Regions from separate parts of the Agromyces sp. NPDC056389 genome, predicted to be linked through region 1. Evidence: predicted binding sites of a transcription regulator. Region 1 holds the regulator's gene; the other holds the start of a gene.
What was found. Region 1 encodes HspR, which represses chaperone genes until heat shock. Its sites were predicted from a motif close to AAGTTGAGTCNNNNNGACTCAACTT; they were not measured.

Region 1 (9,705 bases):
GCCGCGCTCGCGTACGGCCTCGACAAGGGCAAGGAAGACGAGCTCATCCTGGTCTTCGACCTCGGTGGCGGCACGTTCGACGTGTCCCTCCTCGAGGTGGGCAAGGACGACGACTTCTCGACCATCCAGGTGCGCGCCACCGCGGGCGACAACCGCCTCGGCGGCGACGACTGGGACCAGCGCATCGTCGACTGGCTCATCAAGAAGTTCAAGGAGTCGACGGGCGTCGACGTCTCGAACGACAAGATCGCGAAGCAGCGCCTGAAGGAGGCCGCCGAGCAGGCCAAGAAGGAACTCTCCTCGAACCTGAAGGCGTCCATCCAGCTGCCCTACCTCTCGCTCACCGAGAACGGCCCCGCGAACCTCGACGAGACGCTCACGCGCGCCGAGTTCGAGAACATGACGAGCGACCTGCTCGACCGCACCAAGAAGCCGTTCGAAGACGTCATCCGCGAGGCGGGCGTCAAGCTCTCCGACATCGCGCACGTCGTGCTCGTCGGTGGATCGACGCGCATGCCCGCGGTCAGCGAGCTCGTGAAGAAGGAGACCGGCCAGGAGCCCAACAAGGGCGTCAACCCCGATGAGGTCGTCGCCGTCGGCGCCGCCCTCCAGGCGGGCGTCCTGAAGGGCGAGCGCAAGGACGTTCTGCTCATCGACGTCACCCCCCTCAGCCTCGGCATCGAGACCAAGGGCGGCATCATGACGAAGCTCATCGAGCGCAACACGGCCATCCCCACGAAGCGCAGCGAGACCTTCACGACCGCCGACGACAACCAGCCGTCGGTCGCGATCCAGGTCTTCCAGGGCGAGCGCGAGTTCACGCGCGACAACAAGCCGCTCGGCACCTTCGAGCTCACCGGCATCGCGCCGGCGCCGCGGGGCATCCCGCAGATCGAGGTCACGTTCGACATCGACGCCAACGGCATCGTGCACGTGTCCGCGAAGGACAAGGGCACGGGCAAGGAGCAGCGCATGACGATCTCGGGCGGCTCGAGCCTCCCGAAGGACGACATCGAGCGCATGGTGCGCGAGGCCGAAGAGCACGCCGCCGAAGACAAGGCGCGTCGCGAGTCGGCCGAGACCCGCAACCAGGCCGAGCAGCTCGTCTACTCGATCGAGAAGCTCATCAAGGACAACGACGACAAGCTCCCCGCTGACGTCAAGTCCGAGGTGCAGGGCGATGTCGACGCGCTGAAGACCGCGCTCGCCGGCGACGATGACGAGGCCGTGAAGTCGGCCTTCGAGAAGCTCAACGCATCGCAGGGCAAGCTCGGCGAGGCGATCTACGCCCAGTCGCAGCAGGCCGACGCGAGCACCGCGGCCGGCGAAGACGCGAACGCGTCGGGCGCCGAGGGCGACCAGTCCTCCGACGAAGACGTCGTCGACGCCGAGGTCATCGACGACGAGGAAGAGAAGAAGTAGCCATGGCAGACGAGAAGGAGACTCCCGAGGTCCCCGATCCCGACGCCGGCGCCACCGACGAGGTGACGGATGCCGCGGCATCCGTCACCCCGGAGGGGGCCGACCTCGAGGTCGACGACGACGAGGTGCTCACGGTCGACGACATCCTGAACGCGGCGAACGCCGAGGTGCAGGAGCCGAGCGACGAGCACCTGGCCGATCTCAAGCGCATCACCGCGGAGTACGCCAACTACCGCAAGCGCACCGAGGCGAATCGCGAGCTCGAGCGCGAGCGCGCCGTCGGCGCGGCCGTGGCCGTGCTGCTGCCAGTGCTCGACGACCTCGACCGTGCCGAGAAGCACGGCGACCTCGAGGGCGACGCTCCGTTCGCGACCATCGCCGCGAAGCTGCGCGGCTCGGTCGAGAAGCTCGGCCTCACCGCGTTCGGCGAGGTCGGCGAGGCGTTCGACCCGCAGCGTCACGAGGCGATCTTCCAGCAGCCCTCGGACGACGTCGAGATCGACACGATCGCCGACGTCGTCGAGACCGGGTACACCCTCGGCGGCACGCTGCTCCGCGCAGCGAAGGTCGTCGTGAAGACCCCGCAGTAGACCCGACTCGGCCGGCCCGCGGCATCCGTTCGCGGATGTCGCCGGCCGGCCGACACGGTTTTCCGACAGACTCAAGACAGACTTCAGACACACACGAGAGAGGAGGTGCCGGTGGCCAGTCAGGATTGGTTCGACAAGGACTTCTACAAGGTGCTCGGCGTCTCCAAAGACGTGAGCGACGCGGAGCTCAAGAAGACGTACCGCAAGCTCGCGCGCAAGTACCACCCCGACTCCAACCCCGGCGACGCTGCCGCCGAGGCGAAGTTCAAGGAGATCAGCGAGGCGCACTCCGTGCTCGCCGACCCCGAGCAGCGCAAGGAGTACGACGCCGTGCGGGCCATGGGGTCCGGCGCCCGATTCACCGCGCCGGGCAGTGCCGGCGGCGCCGGCGGCTTCGAAGACGTCTTCGGCGGCATGTTCGGCCAGGGCGGCGGAGGCCGCAGCCAGTCGTACACGTTCCAGCAGGGCGGCGACTACGACGACCTGCTCGGCGGGCTCTTCGGCGGCGGTCGCTTCGGCCAGCCGACGGGCGGCTACCGCGGCGCCGGCGGCCCGACCAAGGGCCGTGATGTCACGGCGTCGACGACGCTCGACTTCGTCACCGCCACCAAGGGCGACCAGATCACCCTGCAGACCTCCGAGGGCAAGCCGATCACGGTGCGCATCCCGGCGGGCGTCGCCGACGGGCAGAAGATCCGCCTGCGCGGCAAGGGGATGCCCTCGCCCGACGGCGGCGAGCCCGGCGACATCGTGCTGACCGTGACCGTGCGGAAGCACCCCGTCTTCGAGCGCGACGGCCTGAACCTCCGGGTCACCGTGCCCGTCACGTTCGCAGAGGCCGCGCTCGGCGCGACCATCCAGGTGCCGACGCTCGGCGGCGATCCCGTGAAGCTGCGGGTCGCCCCCGGCACGCCGAGCGGTCGAGTGCTGCGCGTCAAGGGCCGCGGCGTCACGACATCGAAGGGCACCGGAGACCTGCTCGCGGTCGTGCAGGTCGCCGTTCCCTCGCACCTCTCGAAGGACGCGGAGGCGAAGCTCGAGGAGTTCGCCGCCCTGCTCCCCGACGAGAACCCCCGCGACGAGCTGCTCGCGAAGGCGAAGGGCTAGGCGATGGAGATGAACGAGAGGAGCCCGCTCTTCGTCATCTCCGTCGCCGCCGAGCTTGCGGGCATGCACCCGCAGACGCTCCGCCAGTACGACCGGCTCGGGCTCGTCTCACCGACCCGCACCGCGGGCAAGTCGCGCCGCTACTCGATGCACGACGTCGTGCAGTTGCGCGAGATCGCCCAGCTCTCGAGCGAGGGCGTGAGCCTCGAGGGCATCCGCCGGGTGCTCGGGCTCGAAGACGAGGTGGCGACGCTGCGCGCTCGCGTGCGCGAACTCGAGGGCGCGCTCGCCGACGAGATGCTGAACCGCCCCGGCCGCCGCGTCTTCGCAGCGGGTTCGGCCGGCGAGGTCATCTCCCTGAAGGCCGGCACGCGGGTGCGCCGCGAGAACGCGGTCGTCGTGTGGCGTCCGCTCGAGCGGGACTAGTCGGGCTCAGCGGGCCTGCTCGGTTCAGCGACCCCAGGCGGAGGCCGGAGCCTCGATGACCTCGTAGGGTCGTGAGCTCCAGTGGGTGCCGTAGCCGTAGTGGCTCGAGGCCCACGCCGAGGCCCAGATCGCCTGCGCGGTGGCATCGGCCGAATCGCCCTGAGCGAGTGCGGCGTCGACCTCAGGGTATCGACCCGACTGCAGGTTCTGGGCGGCGTAGAACGCGGCCTCGATGAGCGTCGGATAGCTGCCGAGGCCCGAGCCGCCGCCCGAACCCTGCCCGTTGTTCAACGGGTTGTTGCGGTTCCACCAGTTGTCGGCGCCGTTCTCCTGGCGCATCCAGCGCATCATGAAGGTGACGTTCTCCTCGGTCACCGGCCAGGCGCCCTCGACGAGCACGAGCTTGGCCCAGTCGACGTTCGTGCCGCCGGCGACGAGGGTCTGGGCGCCGGTGGTCGCGACATAGGACTCGTGCGAGACAGTCGGGGCCGTGACATCCGATGCGACCTTGAGGTCTTGCACATCGCCGAGGTGCGGAGCGCTCGCAGACGCGAACGACGCGAGACCGCCGGGCTGCGGCAGCGGCGCGAAGGCGAGTCCGGCGAGCAGGCCGAGCACCGAGAGCACTGCGGCCGCTGCGAGCGATCGGCGCGGCTGACGTGCACGCGACGGCACCGGCCGCCGGGGACGCGTCACGGGCGTCGCGACCTCATGTCGCGCCGCCCGTCGTCCCCCGGTCCGTGCGTCCTGCATGCGGCACCGAGGGTAGCAAACCCCGCCGAGAGCCGCACCCAGTGAAGAAATCGGTGGTGATCGACCCTCAGCGGATGCCGGCCGCCGCGGCCACAGGGGATGCAGCCTGACGGCGCGCGAGCCGGCGTCGCCGGAACCACTTGTCGCCCTCGACCACGACCAGGAGGACCAGGGTCAGCCCGATGCACTCGAGCCACTGCCAGCCCGTGAGCGACACGGTGCCGAGCATGCGCTGGAACAGCCCCAGCTCGGTCGAGACGACGATGAGCACGACCGGCCAGATCAGGATCTTCGCGACCGCAGCGATGGGCGGGAGCAGGCCCGACTCGGGCGTGCGGCGCATGAGCAGGGCGCTCAGCACGGTGGAGAGCCCGAGCACGACGTACGCCATCGTCATCGACGCGGTCGGCTCGACCGGGCTCGGCACGTCGGGCCCCCACACGAGCGGCACGAGCGCGATGAGGAAGATGACCGCGCCGTAGACCAGCCACTCCACGAGCGACACCCGGTTGACGACGCCGACCTTCGGATCGCGCGGCGGGTGGTTCATGATGCCGGGCGGATTCGCGTCGGCGGCGATCGCGATCACCGCGAACAGGGCCACGAAGAAGTTGATGAACAGCACCTGGGCCGGGAACAGCGCGACGCCCTCCGCGATCGAGAACGCGCTCGCGGCGAGGAAGAGCATGATCAGGCTCAGCAGCTGCGTCATCTGGAAGCGCAGGTACGCGGTGATCTTCGAGTAGACGATGCGGCCGAGCTCGACGGCGTGCACGAGCGTCGCGAAGTTGTCGTCGGTGAGCACGAGCTTCGCGGCCTGCTTCGTCACCTCGGATCCCGAGCCCATGGCGACGCCGATGTTCGCCTGCTTGATCGCCGCCGCATCGTTCACGGCGTCGCCCGTCATCGCGACGATGGCGCCGTCGGCCTGCAGGAGCCCGACCAGTCGCAGCTTGTCGTCGGGCGTGACCCTGCCGAAGACGTGCAGGTCGGGGAGGCGACGCGCGAGTTCCTCGTCGCTCATCTGCTTGAGGTCGGCGCCGCTGACGGCCCCGGTGCCGAGACCCAGCTCGGCGCCGATCGCGCCGGCCGTGACGGCGTGGTCGCCCGTGATCATGCGCACGTCGATGCCGGCCCGGTGCGCCACCTCGACGGCGGCCTTCGCCTCGGCTCGCAGCGGGTCGACGATGCCGACGATGCCGAGGAGTGCGAGATCGGACACCCACGACATCGGGTCGGCCGCGACCCTGCCCTCGTCGGCGTCGTCGAGGAATCGGGCGGCGAAGGCGAGCGTGCGAAGGCCGGTGGCCGACATGCGCTCGAGTTCCGCCGTCGCCGCGTCGGATGCCACGGGCACGATCTCCCTCGTCTCGCTCAGCATCGTGACGCAGCGCCCGAGCACCACGTCGGGCGCGCCCTTCACGATGAGCACGAGCCGCCGCTCACCCTGCACCGGGATGCGCTGCAGGGTGGCCATGAACTTGTAGTCGGAATCGAACGGCACCTCGGCGAGGCGCGGGTAGTCCTTGCGGGCCTGATCGGCGTCGATGCCGAGTCGCGCGGCGAGCACCACGAGCGCGGCCTCGGTCGGGTCGCCCACGACGTCGCCTTCCGGCGACACCTTCGCGTCGTTCGGCAGGCTGATCGCGAGTCCGAGGGTGGGCGCGTCGAGCGGCTCGTCGGACGTGCCGAGCACCTTCCCCTCGAACGAGTAGCCCTCACCGACGACCCGGTAGGTGTTGCCGCCGAACCAGGCGGTGCGCACCGTCATCTTGTTGAGCGTGAGGGTGCCGGTCTTGTCCGAGCAGATCGCGCTCGTGGCGCCGAGCGTCTCGACGTCGTTCAGCGACGTGACGATCGCACGCTCCTTCGCGAGCCGCGAGGCTCCCCAGGCGAGCAGGCTCTGCACGAACACCGGCAGGCCGGTCGGGATCGCGGAGATCGCGACGGCCGTGGCCAGGAACAGCAGCTCGTCGAGGCTCTGTCCCCGTGCGAAGCCGATGATCACGATCACGAGCACGGCGCTCCAGGCGATGATGCCGAGCACCTTCGTGAGCCCGTCGAGCTCGAGCTGCAGGGGCGACTTCTTGTCGCCCACCTGCGTGAGCAGCGAGGCGATGCGGCCCATCTGCGTGCGCATGCCCGTCTCGACGACGACGACGCGCGCGGTGCCGCGAGTGACCGACGTGTTCTGGAACACCATCGACGTGCGATCGGCGAGTGCGGTCTCGGCGGGGTTCTCGGCCGGGCCCTTGGGAATCGGCAGCGACTCCCCGGTGAGCGAGGACTCCTGGGTCTCGAGGTTCGCTGACCTGAGGATCCGGCCGTCGGCGGGCGCGAGATCACCCGACTCCAGCTCGACGATGTCGCCCGGGACGAGTCCCGTCGCGTCGATCTGGAGCAGTGCGCCATCGCGGATGACCCGTGCCTTCGGGGTCTGCAGCTTCGCGAGCGCATCGACGCTGCGGCGCGCCTTGACCTCCTGCTGCGTACCCGTGATCACGTTGAACAGCACCAGGATCGCCACGATGATCGCCGTGGTCACCTGGCCGATGAGGAGCGACACGATCGTCACCGCGATGAGCATCAGGGTCATGAGCTCGAGCACCTGGCTGAGCGCGATGCGCCAGACGCTCGGCGGCGGAGCGCTCTGGAGCGCGTTGGGCCCCGCTTCGGCGAGTCGCCGCTCGGCCTCGGCCGCGGTGAGCCCGCGGGTCGCATCGGTCTTCGCCTGCACGATCACGTCGTCGGGGGCGAGGGCCCACCATTCGACGGCGTGGTCGTCGGTCGTGCTGTGCTGAGCTTCGATGGTCATCGCGAACCCCCAGAAGTCATATCGACACTCGACAGGCTAGTCCGGCGGACACCGTGAGCGGGAGAGGGAGTCGACATCGATTCGACGCGTCGTACGCTGGGGTGATGCCCTTCGAGTTCGGTGCCCTGCGGCGCCACCCCGATGTCGAAGGCCCGGGACTCGAGGCATCGGATGCCGCGGACCGCCTGATCCTCGACGAGGCCGCGGCGCTCATCGGTGCCGCGGGGCCCGGCGAGGTCGTCGTCATCGACGACTCCTACGGGGCCCTCGCCCTCGCCGCTGCCGACGCCGGCGCACGGGGCATCCGCGTGCACCAGGATCTCGTGACGGGAGAGCGGGCGCTCGCCGAGAACGCGCGCCGGCTCGGCCTCGGGAGCGAGGTGCGTTCGCTGCCGCTCGGCCCCGCGCTCGTCGCGGGCGCGCGGGTCGTGCTCATGCGCCTGCCGCGCTCGCTCGACCGGCTCGACGAGGTGTCGCAGCTCATCTCGGAGCACGCCGACCGCGGGGTCGTCGTGGCCGCCGGCGGCAGGATCAAGCACATGTCCCTCGCGATGAACGACGTGCTCGGTCGCAGCTTCGCGCGGGTCGACGTGAGCCGCGCCCGGCAGAAGTCGCGCGTGCTGCTCGCGCGCGAGCCCGTCGTCCCGCCGCGTCCGCCGGCTCCGGTCGCCGTGCACTGGCCGCGCAGCGCCCGGCACGACGACCTCGGCCTCACGGTCGTCGCCCACGGCGGCGTCTTCGCCGGCACCGGTGTCGACATCGGCACCCGGTTCCTGCTCGAGCAGTTGGGCGACGCGGTCCCGGATGCCGCCACCGCCGTCGATCTCGCGTGCGGCACGGGCGTCGTGGCGGCATGGCTCGCACGAGAGCGACCCGCGCTGCGGGTCACGGCGACCGACCGGTCGGCATCGGCCGCGGCATCCGCTCTGCTGACGGCCGATGCCAACGGAGTCGGCGACCGCGTGCACGTCACCCGCGCCGACGGCCTCGAAGCGCTCCCCGATGCGAGCGAGCGCCTCATCGTGCTGAATCCGCCGTTCCACAGCGACGCGGCGATCTCGACCGGCATCGCGGCGCACCTCTTCACCGACGCGGCGCGCGTGCTCGCTCCGGGTGGCGAGCTCTGGTGCGTGTGGAACTCGCACCTGGCCTACCGGCCGCTCCTCGAACGGGTCGTCGGGCGCACTCGGCAGATCGCCCGGAACCCGAAGTTCACGGTCACGGCCTCGCGGCGGGCGGCGTGACCGACGAGGCACCTGTCGTGACCGCCCGGGCCCGAGCGGTCGGCCGGGAGGACGCTCGACAGCTCACGGCCGTCGAACAGGCCCTCGACCGCGGTGCGCATCGCCTGCTCGCCGGAGCATCGGAACGCGGCATCCGTGCCGGCCTCATCGAGTTCCTGGTGTTCGGGGCGAAGCAGGCCTGGGCCTGCATCTTCGGCGCTGCGCTGCTCGCCGTGATCGTCGCCGCGCGGCTCTGGTACCCCGACGACGCGGCGCTCGCACGCAACGACGCCCTCACGATCGCCGCGGTCGTGATCCAGGTCGTGATGGTCGCGACGCGACTCGAGTCGGGGCGAGAGCTCTGGGTGATCGTGCTCTTCCACATCACGGGCACCGTCATGGAGCTCTTCAAGACCGACGTCGGCTCGTGGTCGTACGACGGCGACGGGGTACTGCGCATCGCCGGCGTGCCGCTCTTCACGGGCTTCATGTACGCGGCCGTGGGTTCGTACATGGTGCGCGTGTACCGGCTCTTCGACCTCGGGTTCACGCGGTACCCGCGGCGCTGGCTCACAGTCGCGGTCGCAGCGGCGATCTACGCGAACTTCTTCACGCACCACTTCATCGTCGACCTGCGCTGGGTGCTCGTCGCGGCCGTCGTCGTGGTGTGGTGGCCGACGGTGATGCACTTCCGGGTGTGGCGGCGCACGCCGCGCATGCCGGTGCTCGTGAGCTTCCTGCTCGTCGCCCTCTTCATCTGGTTCGCCGAGAACATCGGCACGTGGGCGGGTGCATGGCTCTACCCCGACCAGCTCGACGGCTGGCACCTCGTGTCGCCGTCGAAGCTCGTGTCGTGGTTCCTCCTGATGATCATCTCGGTGGTGCTCGTGACGCTCGTGTACCCGCCTCGCCCGCCGGTGACGGAAGCGCCCGGCGGGGTGCGGACGCGAGCACATCGTGTCAGGCTTGGAGAATGACATCGACGCTCGAGCAACTCGACACCGACGGCGCCCTGCGCGTCGAGGTCGAGCTGCCGTGGCGCACGGTCGTGTGGGACGACCCGGTGAATCTCATGACCTACGTGAGCTACGTCTTCCGCAGCTACTTCGGCCTCCCGCGCGCCGAGGCCGAGCGGCTCATGATGCTCGTGCACACCGAGGGCCGCGCCATCGTGGCGACCGGGAACCGCGAGGCCATGGAGCGGCACGCGCAGGCGATGCACGGCTACGGCCTGCAGGCCACCGTCGAGCGGACCGAGCCGTGATCGTCGCAGGGCTCGGCGGCGGCGAGGGCGTGCGCATCGTGCTCGAGACCGAAGAGGCGATGCTCCTCTCGGAGCTCGCCGACCAGGTCGACTCGGTGCTGCTCC
Region 2 (9,705 bases), on a different contig from region 1:
CTGTTCTTCACTTCCGGGGTGTACCCACCCTCCGCAATAGGATTCGCGGATCAATCCGGCATTGCGCTGTTCTGCTACGACGCCATAGCGGGCACGATCGCAGGCAAGAACGACCTAGGCCGGCGTGGGGTGCAGCATGGGCTGCCCTCACTCCTCAAGGACTAGGGGATTAGGGGTCTCCAACTCGCCGCACAGCCGCCTCGATCACGTTCGCAGTGCCCTCGATGTGCACCCGCCACGGGTGGTGCACCTCCGCGTGGTCTCGGCGGCCGCTAGGCGCCAGGAGCGATCGGTGCGATGTTTGCGGCGAGTCGCTTCGTCCCGTAATCATCAAACTCCACAACGATGACCTCATTCGGACCGCCGGCAATTCTGACCACGACACCTGGGCCGAATTGGTCGTGCAAGATCGTCTGCCCGACATTGATGGCACCATCCGGGAACTTCTCGTGCGGCACTCCTTGAGACCATTCGAATGTGGCTTGCTGGTCGATGATCAGGATTTCTCGGGGAATGCGTCGTCTCAGCGGAGTCAAGATGGAGTACAGCAGCAGGAGCAAGACTGGAACAGTGGCGACCATGACCACCGTTCGAAATAGCACACGCTCTTCAACCGGCGTGGATTCCAGGCGTGGCCGCAATCCTAGGATGGGTCGGAGATCCCACTGGAGGAACTCGCTGAGCAAAATCAAGACCACGGCCAAGCAGGTGATTGCTGCCATGAAGAGCACTGCGAGACGCGGCCCCCGATAGTAGTCTCGAACACGAGCGATGAATCCGAGTTTTGCCCGTTCGCGAGCCCGGGGTGCAAGGTCGACGTTCTTGATCTCGCGGATATCAGCACCTTTGAGTGTGCCGCCAAGCTCTGCTTCGGCATTCGTCAAGTGAAGGACCTCCACGACGAATCCGTCCGTCGGGTCGAGGAAATCAAAGCTGATCTCGGCGACACCAGGACTCGTGACGGAGGTGTTGGCCTGAATTTGGGTGCGACTCATGGTGACAATCCGTGCAGAGAGTACGGAGTCGTCAGGGCCCAATCTGATGCGGAGCGGATCAGCAGCAGTGAGGTCGTCGCGTCGGATCGTGTCGCCACGCTTGCTCCAGACAGCTACGTATGTTCGGGTGAGGCGAGTAAGTTCAGCGCCACGGAACTTGAGCTGAAGGCCACCATTAAGCAGCGAGTCGTCGGGGGCGATCAATTCTTCTTGGTCGATCGCGTAACGGAGGTCTGGCCTTTGACGGTTTCGGCGAGCGAGGAACCACGTCACAGGAATACCGACGACGAAGAGCGCAATCGCCAGCCATTCAGAAAAACCCAATTGCATCTCCTTTGGAACACGCCCTCGTGCGCTCTGCGGAGCATATCGGGTACCGACACAAATGGCATGGCATGACATCGGAGCGCGCAGCAACACCGATCGGGGACGACAAACTGAAGAGAACGTCGGTGGGTGGGCTCCTTCGCGTTGGTCGATCTTGGGCAGGTCGTCGGCGTTGAAGCTCGTGCGCAGGATTCGGGGTCGCGCTGGTGCACCACCTTTCCGACCGACAGCGTTGGAACAGACCTCAAGATGGCGCCTCGGCCAACCCGGTCGCATTCGTTCTCGGTTCGGCGGTTGTCGATGATGATCTGGTGGGCAATGAGGTGCGACGGAGGCGCCAGCGAGGGCGTCGGAAAGACTTTGCTCATGAGGAAATGAAACCTTCGAGGCGCCGAGCTTGAACGACGCTATCGAGATCGCGGGCGGCATGGAGTGGCGCCCCAAACCGAGTATCTGGTCCGCTGTCGGGGTGGCGACGTGGTGGAGCCAGCGGCGGATTTCGATCTGCATTGCCAGTTTGGAGCTCTTGAGCAGCACTGTGCTTCGCCGTCCTTGTCGGTATCGCCAATATGCTGACGCAATGGATCGTCGGTATCAGGTCTTTATCAGTTCCACATTCATCGACTTGATCGATGAGCGGCGCGAGGTCATCGAAGCCTTGCTTGAGATGGACGCGATACCCGCGGGTATGGAACTTTTCGCAGCAGGCAACACCGACCAGTGGACGCTCATCAAGCAAGTGATTGACCAGAGCGACTACTACCTGGTGATCGTCGGCGGTCGGTATGGCAGCACAACCGCAGAAGGTGTGTCATTTACTGAGATGGAGTACGACTACGCCGTCGAGCAAGGCGTTCCCGTAATGGGGTTTGTGCACGGGCATCCAAATGACATCCCTGCGGGCCGCACGGAGCTGAATCCTGAGGCGCGGACGAAGCTGGACGCGTTCCGCGAGAAGGTCAAGCAGAAGATCGTTAAGGAGTACACGACGCCCGCTGAACTCGGTGGAGTTGTCTCTCGCGGGCTGATCAAGTTGCAGCGAGACTTTCCCCGGCCTGGTTGGGTGCGCGGTGACATGGCGATGACGCCTGAGACGGAAGCGCGAATGGCGGAGTTGCGAGCCGAGTTAGCTGAACTTCGACAGGCAGCGGCCGAGAAGAGCGAGGCCGAGGCCTTGCCAAAGATCGAGGGTCTCGCGTCGGGCGAGGACCCCTTCGATTTCGCCATAAGAATCACGGGCAAGCACGTTCGCGACCAAGCGAAGCAGTCGTATCTAAGGAAGACCTACGTCTGGACTATCGCGTACGAAACGACCTGGAACGAGATCATTCAGATGGTCGGGCCGTCGCTAATGGACGAGGCATCGGAGAGGGAAATCAGAGAATCACTTCAAAACCTCGGAAGAAGCTTGATACGGGAGCAGACGGAAAAATGGCCGGACGCAATCCTCGAATGGTCCGAGAGAGAGGTGTCGGACGCGACCGTTGGCGATGTGCTTGTCCAATTGTTCGCGCTTGACCTAATTGCGCACGGCAAGAAGAAGAGGACGATGAGCGACCACAACCGCTACTGGATGCTGACTCCCGCAGGACAAGACCAGGTGATGCGCCTGCGCGCTCTCCGCCAACCGGCACCGGGCGAACGCAGAGCACGACGCCAGGGGGAATTGGAGAGGCTGACAGTACCTCGCCTCCGAGCGATGGCACTCGACCATGAGTTGGACGGTAAAGGAGTCAAGGCGGAACTGGTCCGATCCATCCTTTCGGCCGAAGGGCACGCTTCAGATTGAGAGTGCCGCTGCAAGGTTGCCCTTGTCGGCTCGTCGCAACCTTCGACTAGAGGGGAGCGTTAGCCACGGCCGAGGCATGCGACGATCCAGAGCACCACGACGATACGGTTCATGACTTGCTTTCGGCCACCCACCGAAACGGATCGTTGAGTGTGCGAAACGGATCGTTGAGTGTGAAGGAGTGGCCTGCGGCCGGGATGCCTCAGGGTCCGCGGGAATACCCACGCCCCCTCCGCGTTGAACTTGAGCGTACCCCACTCAAGTTCCAGGAGGATTGGTGCCCGAAGACTTCAACCCCGAAGCCGGCGCGAGCTCGTTCGACGAGTTTCTCGCCCGCTACCTCGCGGGTGAGCAGGCGCGTCAGGCTCGGTCGATCGACCTCAGCCGGTTCCTGACCGCCCGTACTCAAGGCATCCTGCGTCAAGCAGGACGCTTCGCGCTAGAGCGCGGCCAGACCGAGCTCGACGCCCTGCACATCCTGCGCGTGATCGTCGAAGACGAGAGCGTCAAGCAGGCGATCGCCCGCATCGGCGTCGCCCCCGAGCGGCTCATCACCGCGACCGAGGCGCGCCTGCCCGCTGCCGGCGAGACCGCCGACATCAACGCGGCCACGATCACCCCGAGCGCCTCCCGCGCGCTGTTCCACAGCTACCAGGTGGCGCGCTCGGCCGGCTCGACCTACATCGACCCCGAGCACCTCTTCTTCGCGCTCGTGCTGGGGCAAGACGCCCCTGCCGGCCAGGTGCTCGCGCGCGCCGGCGTCACCGCCGAGGCCCTCACGCAGGGCATGCGCGAGACGGTCGAAGCGGGCATGCCGGGTGCCGACGGCGAGACGGATGCCTCGGGCATGCCGGGCGCCGGGGCATCCGACACCCCCATGCTCGACAAGTTCGGCACCGACCTCACCGAGCTGGCCGCGAACGGCGAGCTCGACCCCGTGATCGGCCGTGCCGACGAGATCGAGCAGACCATCGAGATCCTCAGCCGTCGCACCAAGAACAACCCGGTGCTGATCGGCGAGGCCGGCGTCGGCAAGACGGCGATCGTCGAGGGCCTCGCCCGCGCGATCGTCGAGGAGTCGGTGCCCGAGGCACTGCTCGACAAGCGCGTCATCTCGCTCGACCTGCCCGGCATGCTCGCGGGCACCCGCTACCGCGGTGACTTCGAGGAGCGCCTCACCAAGACCATGGAGGAGATCGCCGCGCACAAGGGCGAGCTCATCATCTTCATCGATGAGATCCACACCGTGGTCGGGGCGGGCGGCTCGGGCGACGGCGGCACCGACGCGGGCAACATCTTGAAGCCGCGCCTCGCGCGCGGCGAGCTGCACCTCGTGGGCGCGACGACGCTCAAGGAGTACCGCACGATCGAGAAGGACCCCGCCCTCGAACGCCGGTTCCAGCCGGTGCGCGTGGGGGAGCCCTCCATCGAAGACGCCGTGCTCATCCTCCACGGGCTGAAGCCCGCCTACGAGGAGCACCACGGCGTGCAGTACACGGATGCCGCGCTCCGCGCCTCCGTCGAGCTGAGCGCCCGCTACCTCACCGACCGGGTGCTGCCCGACAAGGCCATCGACCTCATCGATCAGGCAGGTGCACGTCTGCGCCTCAAGCTCGGCATGAAGACGGATGTCTCCGCGCTCATCGCGCGACTCGCCGACCTCGAGGCCGACAAGAACGCCGCCGTCGGCGCCGAGCACTACGAAGAGGCCTCGCGCATTCGCGACGAGATCTCGAAGGTGCAGGATCGGCTGGAGGCAGCCACCGAGAAGGGGCGCGCCGCGGCATCCGCCGGGCTCGGCTCCGACGCGGCCGAGCGCTCGACCGTGATCGACGAGGCCGAGATCGCCGGGGTGATCTCGCGGGCCACCGGCATTCCGGTGAACCGCCTCACCGAGAGCGAGCGAGAGCGCCTCGGCGACCTTGAGGGCGAGCTGCACGCGCGCGTCATCGGTCAGGACGACGCGGTCACCGCGGTCGCCAAGGCCGTGCGCCGCAGCCGCACCGGCATGGGCGACGCCAAGCGCCCGGTCGGGTCGTTCCTGTTCCTCGGGCCGACGGGTGTCGGCAAGACCGAGCTGGCGCGGGCGCTGGCGTCGTCGCTCTTCGACGACGAGCAGGCGATCGTGCGCTTCGACATGAGCGAGTTCGGCGAGCGGCACACCGTGTCGCGGCTCGTCGGCGCCCCTCCCGGCTACGTCGGGTACGACGAGGCCGGGCAGCTCACCGAGCGCGTGCGGCGCAACCCGTACTCGATCGTGCTGTTCGACGAGATCGAGAAGGCGCACCCCGACGTGTTCAACCTGCTGCTGCAGGTGCTCGACGACGGACGCCTGACCGACGGCCAGGGCCGCACCGTCGACTTCCGCAACACGGTGATCGTGATGACCTCGAACCTCGGTTCGGAGTTCCTCGCGTCGCGTTCGGGTGCACTCGGCTTCGTCGCCTCGACGGACGGCTCGGGCTTCAGCTCCTCCGATGACGTGCGCAACCGCGTCATGGGCAAGGTGCGCGAGGCCATGCGCCCCGAGTTCCTGAACCGCATCGACGAGATCGTGCTGTTCCAGAAGCTCGACGAGCCGCAGCTCGCGCAGATCGTGCGCCTCATGCTCGGCGCCACCGCGTCGCGGCTCGCCGCGCGCGAGGTCGCCTTCGAGGTGACGGATGCCGCGGTGTCGCTGCTGGCTGAACGCGGCTACGAGCCCGAGTACGGTGCCCGGCCCCTGCGCCGCGTCATCCAGCGCGAGATCGACGACCGCATCAGCGACCTGTTCGTGAGCGGCGAGCTCGGCGATGGCGAGGGCGTGAAGGTGGATGCCGCGGGCGGCGAGTTCGTCGTGGCATCCGTGCCCCGCGCGACCGTGACGCTGCCGCTCGCGGCATAGTCCGTCTGCTCCCAACGAATGCCCGGCCGTCATACGGCCGGGCGTTCGTCGTCTCGGGCGGTGCTGCTGGGATACTGAGCTGTCGCTGCCGTGGCGACCCTCCGTAGGAAAGGAATCGCATGCGCGTCGCACCCCGTTGGTGGATCGGGATCCTCGTCTGGATCGCCTACGTCGTCGTGATCTTCACCGTCGGGCTGCTCTCGGGAGTGCCCTACGACCGATACGGCGACAGCGCAGACACGCTCTTCCGGGGGCCCGTGCTGTTCCTCGCCGCAGGAGCCGTGCTGCTCGTCGTCGCGACGAGCGTGCTCGGCTGGTGGAAGCCCGCGCTCCGCGACGAGCGCCGCAGCTGTCACGCCTGGCCGATCATCGCGCCGGCGCTCATGGCCGTCGCCATCGTGATCTCGCTGACCGCCGGGGTCGACTGGTCGCGCATCGACGGCGGGTATCTCGCAGGGCTCCTGCTGCTCGGCGCGCTCGTGGGCTTCAACGAGGAGCTCGTGAACCGAGGCATCCTGCTCACGAGCCTGCGCGGTACCGTGCGCGAGGTGTGGGTGTGGTTCTCGACGAGCGCGCTCTTCGGGCTCATGCACGCGACCAACCTCTTCTTCGGGCAGGAGTTGCTGCCGACGCTGCAGCAGATCGGCATCGCGTTCCTCGGCGGCACCGCGTTCTACATCGTGCGTCGCGTCTCGGGGAGCCTGATCTGGGCGATGGTGCTGCACGGTGCCTGGGACTTCACGACCTTCGCCGTCGGCCACGCGCCGGGCCAGGTCGCGTTCGGGCCGTTGCTCGGCACGATCGCGCAGGGGCTCGCGCTGGTGTTCGTCTTCTGGACGTTCCGGAGCAAGGGCGAGGATGCCGCGCCGTCGGAGCCCGCGATCGGTACGGCGCGAACGTCGGCAGGCTGACCGACGCGCGCCCGTTCTTCGGTGAGAACGCCCGGCCCTCATCTCGAGGGTCGGGCGTTCGTCGTTCAGCCGGCCGAGATGCCGGCGCCGCTTGTGGCGGGTGCGGGCGAGACATCCAGCCGTTCATTCGCTCCTCGGATCACGAAGGCCACACACGCGAGCCCCATGATGCCCGTGAAGAGGTAGGCGACATTCGCGATGGCCGCGATGTCGCCCTCGTGCCCGACCCCGGTCGCGAACACCGAGAAGTCCCAGACGCCGTGCAGCACCATCGCCCAGATGAGCGAACCGGTCGTGCGGCGCAGGATGTAGAACGCCGTGCTGCCGAGGAACGCGGCGAAGACCTGCATGGTCGTGTCACCGACGGGGGCGCCGAGCAGCACGTTGAGTAGTGCGAGAACCCGAACAGCGCCGAGCTGAGGAACCACACCCAGCCCTCGCCGAGCCGGCTGCGCAGTGCCACGATCAGCAGGCCGCGGTTCACGAGCTCCTCGGTGAACCCGACGAGCAGCAGGGCGACGGATGCCGCGAAGAACGCCCCGCTGTAACTGGCCCAGTCGGTGCCCGCGAGGTTCATCACGGCCGCGACCGCGACGAGGATCGGCACGAAGATCGGCCAGCGGTGCCGGCTGCGTTCACGGTCGAAGATCGCTGGGCGCCACCAGCCGAGCCTCTGATCGTGGCAATGCGATTCTCTCGTGCCCACGAAGTGCGAGGCGTAACCGGCCCGCGGCGTCGCACGTAACCGTGTGAAGTCGCCGCGGTAACCGGTCGAAGACGAACGCCCGGGCCTCCCATTCCCATGTGGGCCTCGCGTTTGCTACGTTCTTGCCATGATGATCGCCGGTGGGCCCGACCTCCGCTCCGCTCCGGACCCTTCGTGACGGGCGTTCTCTCGCGTCTCGCGGCGATCGTTCGGCGAGTCGCGAACAGGCGCACGATCGTGGTCGGCGCCATCGCCCTGGTCGGGCTCGGCATCGCGGCATCCGTCGCAGTCTCGCTCGGCGTTCAAGAAGAGCACCGCCGCCAGGTTCTCGCAGACGTCACGTCGTCGGCCGCCACGCTCGAGACGAAGGCGGCATCCGTCAGCGCGGCAGGTGCGCAGTATGAAGCGGATGTCTCGGCGGCCGCCGAGCTGGCCGCCGAGCTGTCGGCGACGTTGGAGCTGCCGCCGCAGCGCTTCGACCCCGCCGCACGGACGGAGGTCGAGCGAGCACTCGCGCAGCTTGCGAACGCGTCGTCATCACTGCCCGCGCCGAGCGAGTCGATCGTCCTGGTGCGCGATGAGGCCACTCTCGAGGAGTTGCGCTCGGCCGAGAAGGACCTGACCGATGCGATCGGCGACCTCGACGACCGTGCCGATGAACTCGAATCGCGCCGGTCGGAGCTCGCCGACGCGACCGATGAGGCTCGATCCGCTGCGAAGACGCTCGTCGACGGCGTGATCGGCGGCACCGAGAGCCTTCTGGCGGCGCACGCCGCAGCATCGGTCGAATCATCGGATCGAGTCCGCACGATCGTGGCCGCCCTCGGCGTCGCGTGGGCCGCAGACGACCTTCGTGAATGGGTCGACGCGGTCGCCGCCCTCGAAGCATCGTCGGCAGAGGCCGCTGCCCGACTCGCCCTGGAGGATCAGGGCGTTGACGAGGACGAGGCGGGCGCTGGCGCGCCGACCACGAGCACGTCGGGCCCCGGGTGGCCGCCCACTTGGAAGACCCCCACATTTCCGCCATTGAGCACTGAGCCGCCGTCGCCGACGCCCGTCGACATCTGGCCCCTCATCTGGAACGAGCACTGGCGACCGTATGAGGAGTGCGTCGGGATGATGGGGCATGTGAAGACGTTCCCCACGAACGACTTCGGCTACGGTCTCGACTCGGGCATGACGACCCCATGGACCCACGCCTGGGGCGGGAGCGGCATCAGCATCTACACCTGCGGCTACTGACGGCTTGGGTCGTGCGTGCGTCACTCGGGCGCGCCGGCGGCAGTGGCCGCGTGGTCGGCCGCACGCTCGGGCTCCCGTCGCTCGGCGATCGCGAGCGCGGCGGGGTCGCCGATGCGGGGGAGCGGCGAGAGGGCGACCCACACGAACGACCCGAGGCAGAGCAGGGCGCCGATCGCGAGCCCCGCCCGCGTGCCGAGCAGCTCGCCGGCGAAGCCGCCCGCTGCGGCGCCGATCGCGATCGTGCCGAACGACACCCAGCGCATGCTCGCATTCACCCGCCCGAGCAGCCGGTCGGGCGTGCGCAGCTGCCGGATGGTCACGAGGATCACGCTCGACAGTGTCGTGCTGGCGCCGTTCAGTGCGAACACCGCGCCGAACGCGGCGATGAGCCACGGCGTGCCCCACGAAGCATCCGCGAACGGAATGGCGAGGAGGGAGAGGCAGTTGACCGCCGCGCACCAGAGGATCGGGCGGCCCCCGCCGAAGCGGCGCACGGCGGGCCCGGCGAGCACCGAGCCGGCGAGGGCGCCGACCGCCCCGATCGCGAGGACGAGCCCGAGCTGGGCCGCCTCGAGGCCGAGCCCCTGCACGGCGTGCAGGGTGAACAGCACCATGATCCACTGGCTGAACGGGTTGTAGAGCGCCGAGAAGCCGAGGTTCGCCACGAGGTAGCGGTCGCGGGCGACGAAACGCAGCCCGCCGCGGAGTTCGGCCAGGAACCCGCCGCTTCGCCCCGACGGGGTCTCGGGCGCGCGGATGCCGGTGACCGAGATCGCCGAGACGATGTACCCGCCGGCCGTGACGAGCAGCGCGAACGGGGCCGTCACCGCCTGCACGAGCAGGCCCCCGAG

Region 2: a site for HspR is predicted at 3,352-3,376, ahead of ACFCVM_RS18360 (ATP-dependent Clp protease ATP-binding subunit). Genes of this name have one in related genera too.

The regions. Positions count from the first base shown of each region.
Region 1 is NZ_JBHJPN010000001.1:2,208,074-2,217,778, reverse strand. Features, by position in the region: gene dnaK (molecular chaperone DnaK) at 1-1,422, shown strand, start outside; gene ACFCVM_RS10380 (nucleotide exchange factor GrpE) at 1,425-2,012, shown strand; gene ACFCVM_RS10375 (DnaJ C-terminal domain-containing protein) at 2,124-3,119, shown strand; gene ACFCVM_RS10370 (heat shock protein transcriptional repressor HspR) at 3,129-3,545, shown strand; gene ACFCVM_RS10365 (hypothetical protein) at 3,570-4,298, opposite strand; gene ACFCVM_RS10360 (cation-translocating P-type ATPase) at 4,366-7,113, opposite strand; gene ACFCVM_RS10355 (class I SAM-dependent methyltransferase) at 7,218-8,357, shown strand; gene ACFCVM_RS10350 (DUF817 domain-containing protein) at 8,354-9,313, shown strand; gene clpS (ATP-dependent Clp protease adapter ClpS) at 9,310-9,600, shown strand; gene ACFCVM_RS10340 (DUF2017 family protein) at 9,597-9,705, shown strand, end outside.
Region 2 is NZ_JBHJPN010000003.1:482,177-491,881, forward strand. Features, by position in the region: gene ACFCVM_RS18345 (restriction endonuclease) at 1-165, shown strand, start outside; gene ACFCVM_RS18350 (hypothetical protein) at 273-1,832, opposite strand; gene ACFCVM_RS18355 (DUF4062 domain-containing protein) at 1,903-3,111, shown strand; gene ACFCVM_RS18360 (ATP-dependent Clp protease ATP-binding subunit) at 3,389-5,995, shown strand; gene ACFCVM_RS18365 (lysostaphin resistance A-like protein) at 6,115-6,906, shown strand; gene ACFCVM_RS18370 (type II CAAX prenyl endopeptidase Rce1 family protein) at 6,972-7,289, opposite strand; partial or broken gene ACFCVM_RS18375 (hypothetical protein) at 7,349-7,483, opposite strand; gene ACFCVM_RS18380 (hypothetical protein) at 7,787-8,854, shown strand; gene ACFCVM_RS18385 (MFS transporter) at 8,875-9,705, opposite strand, start outside.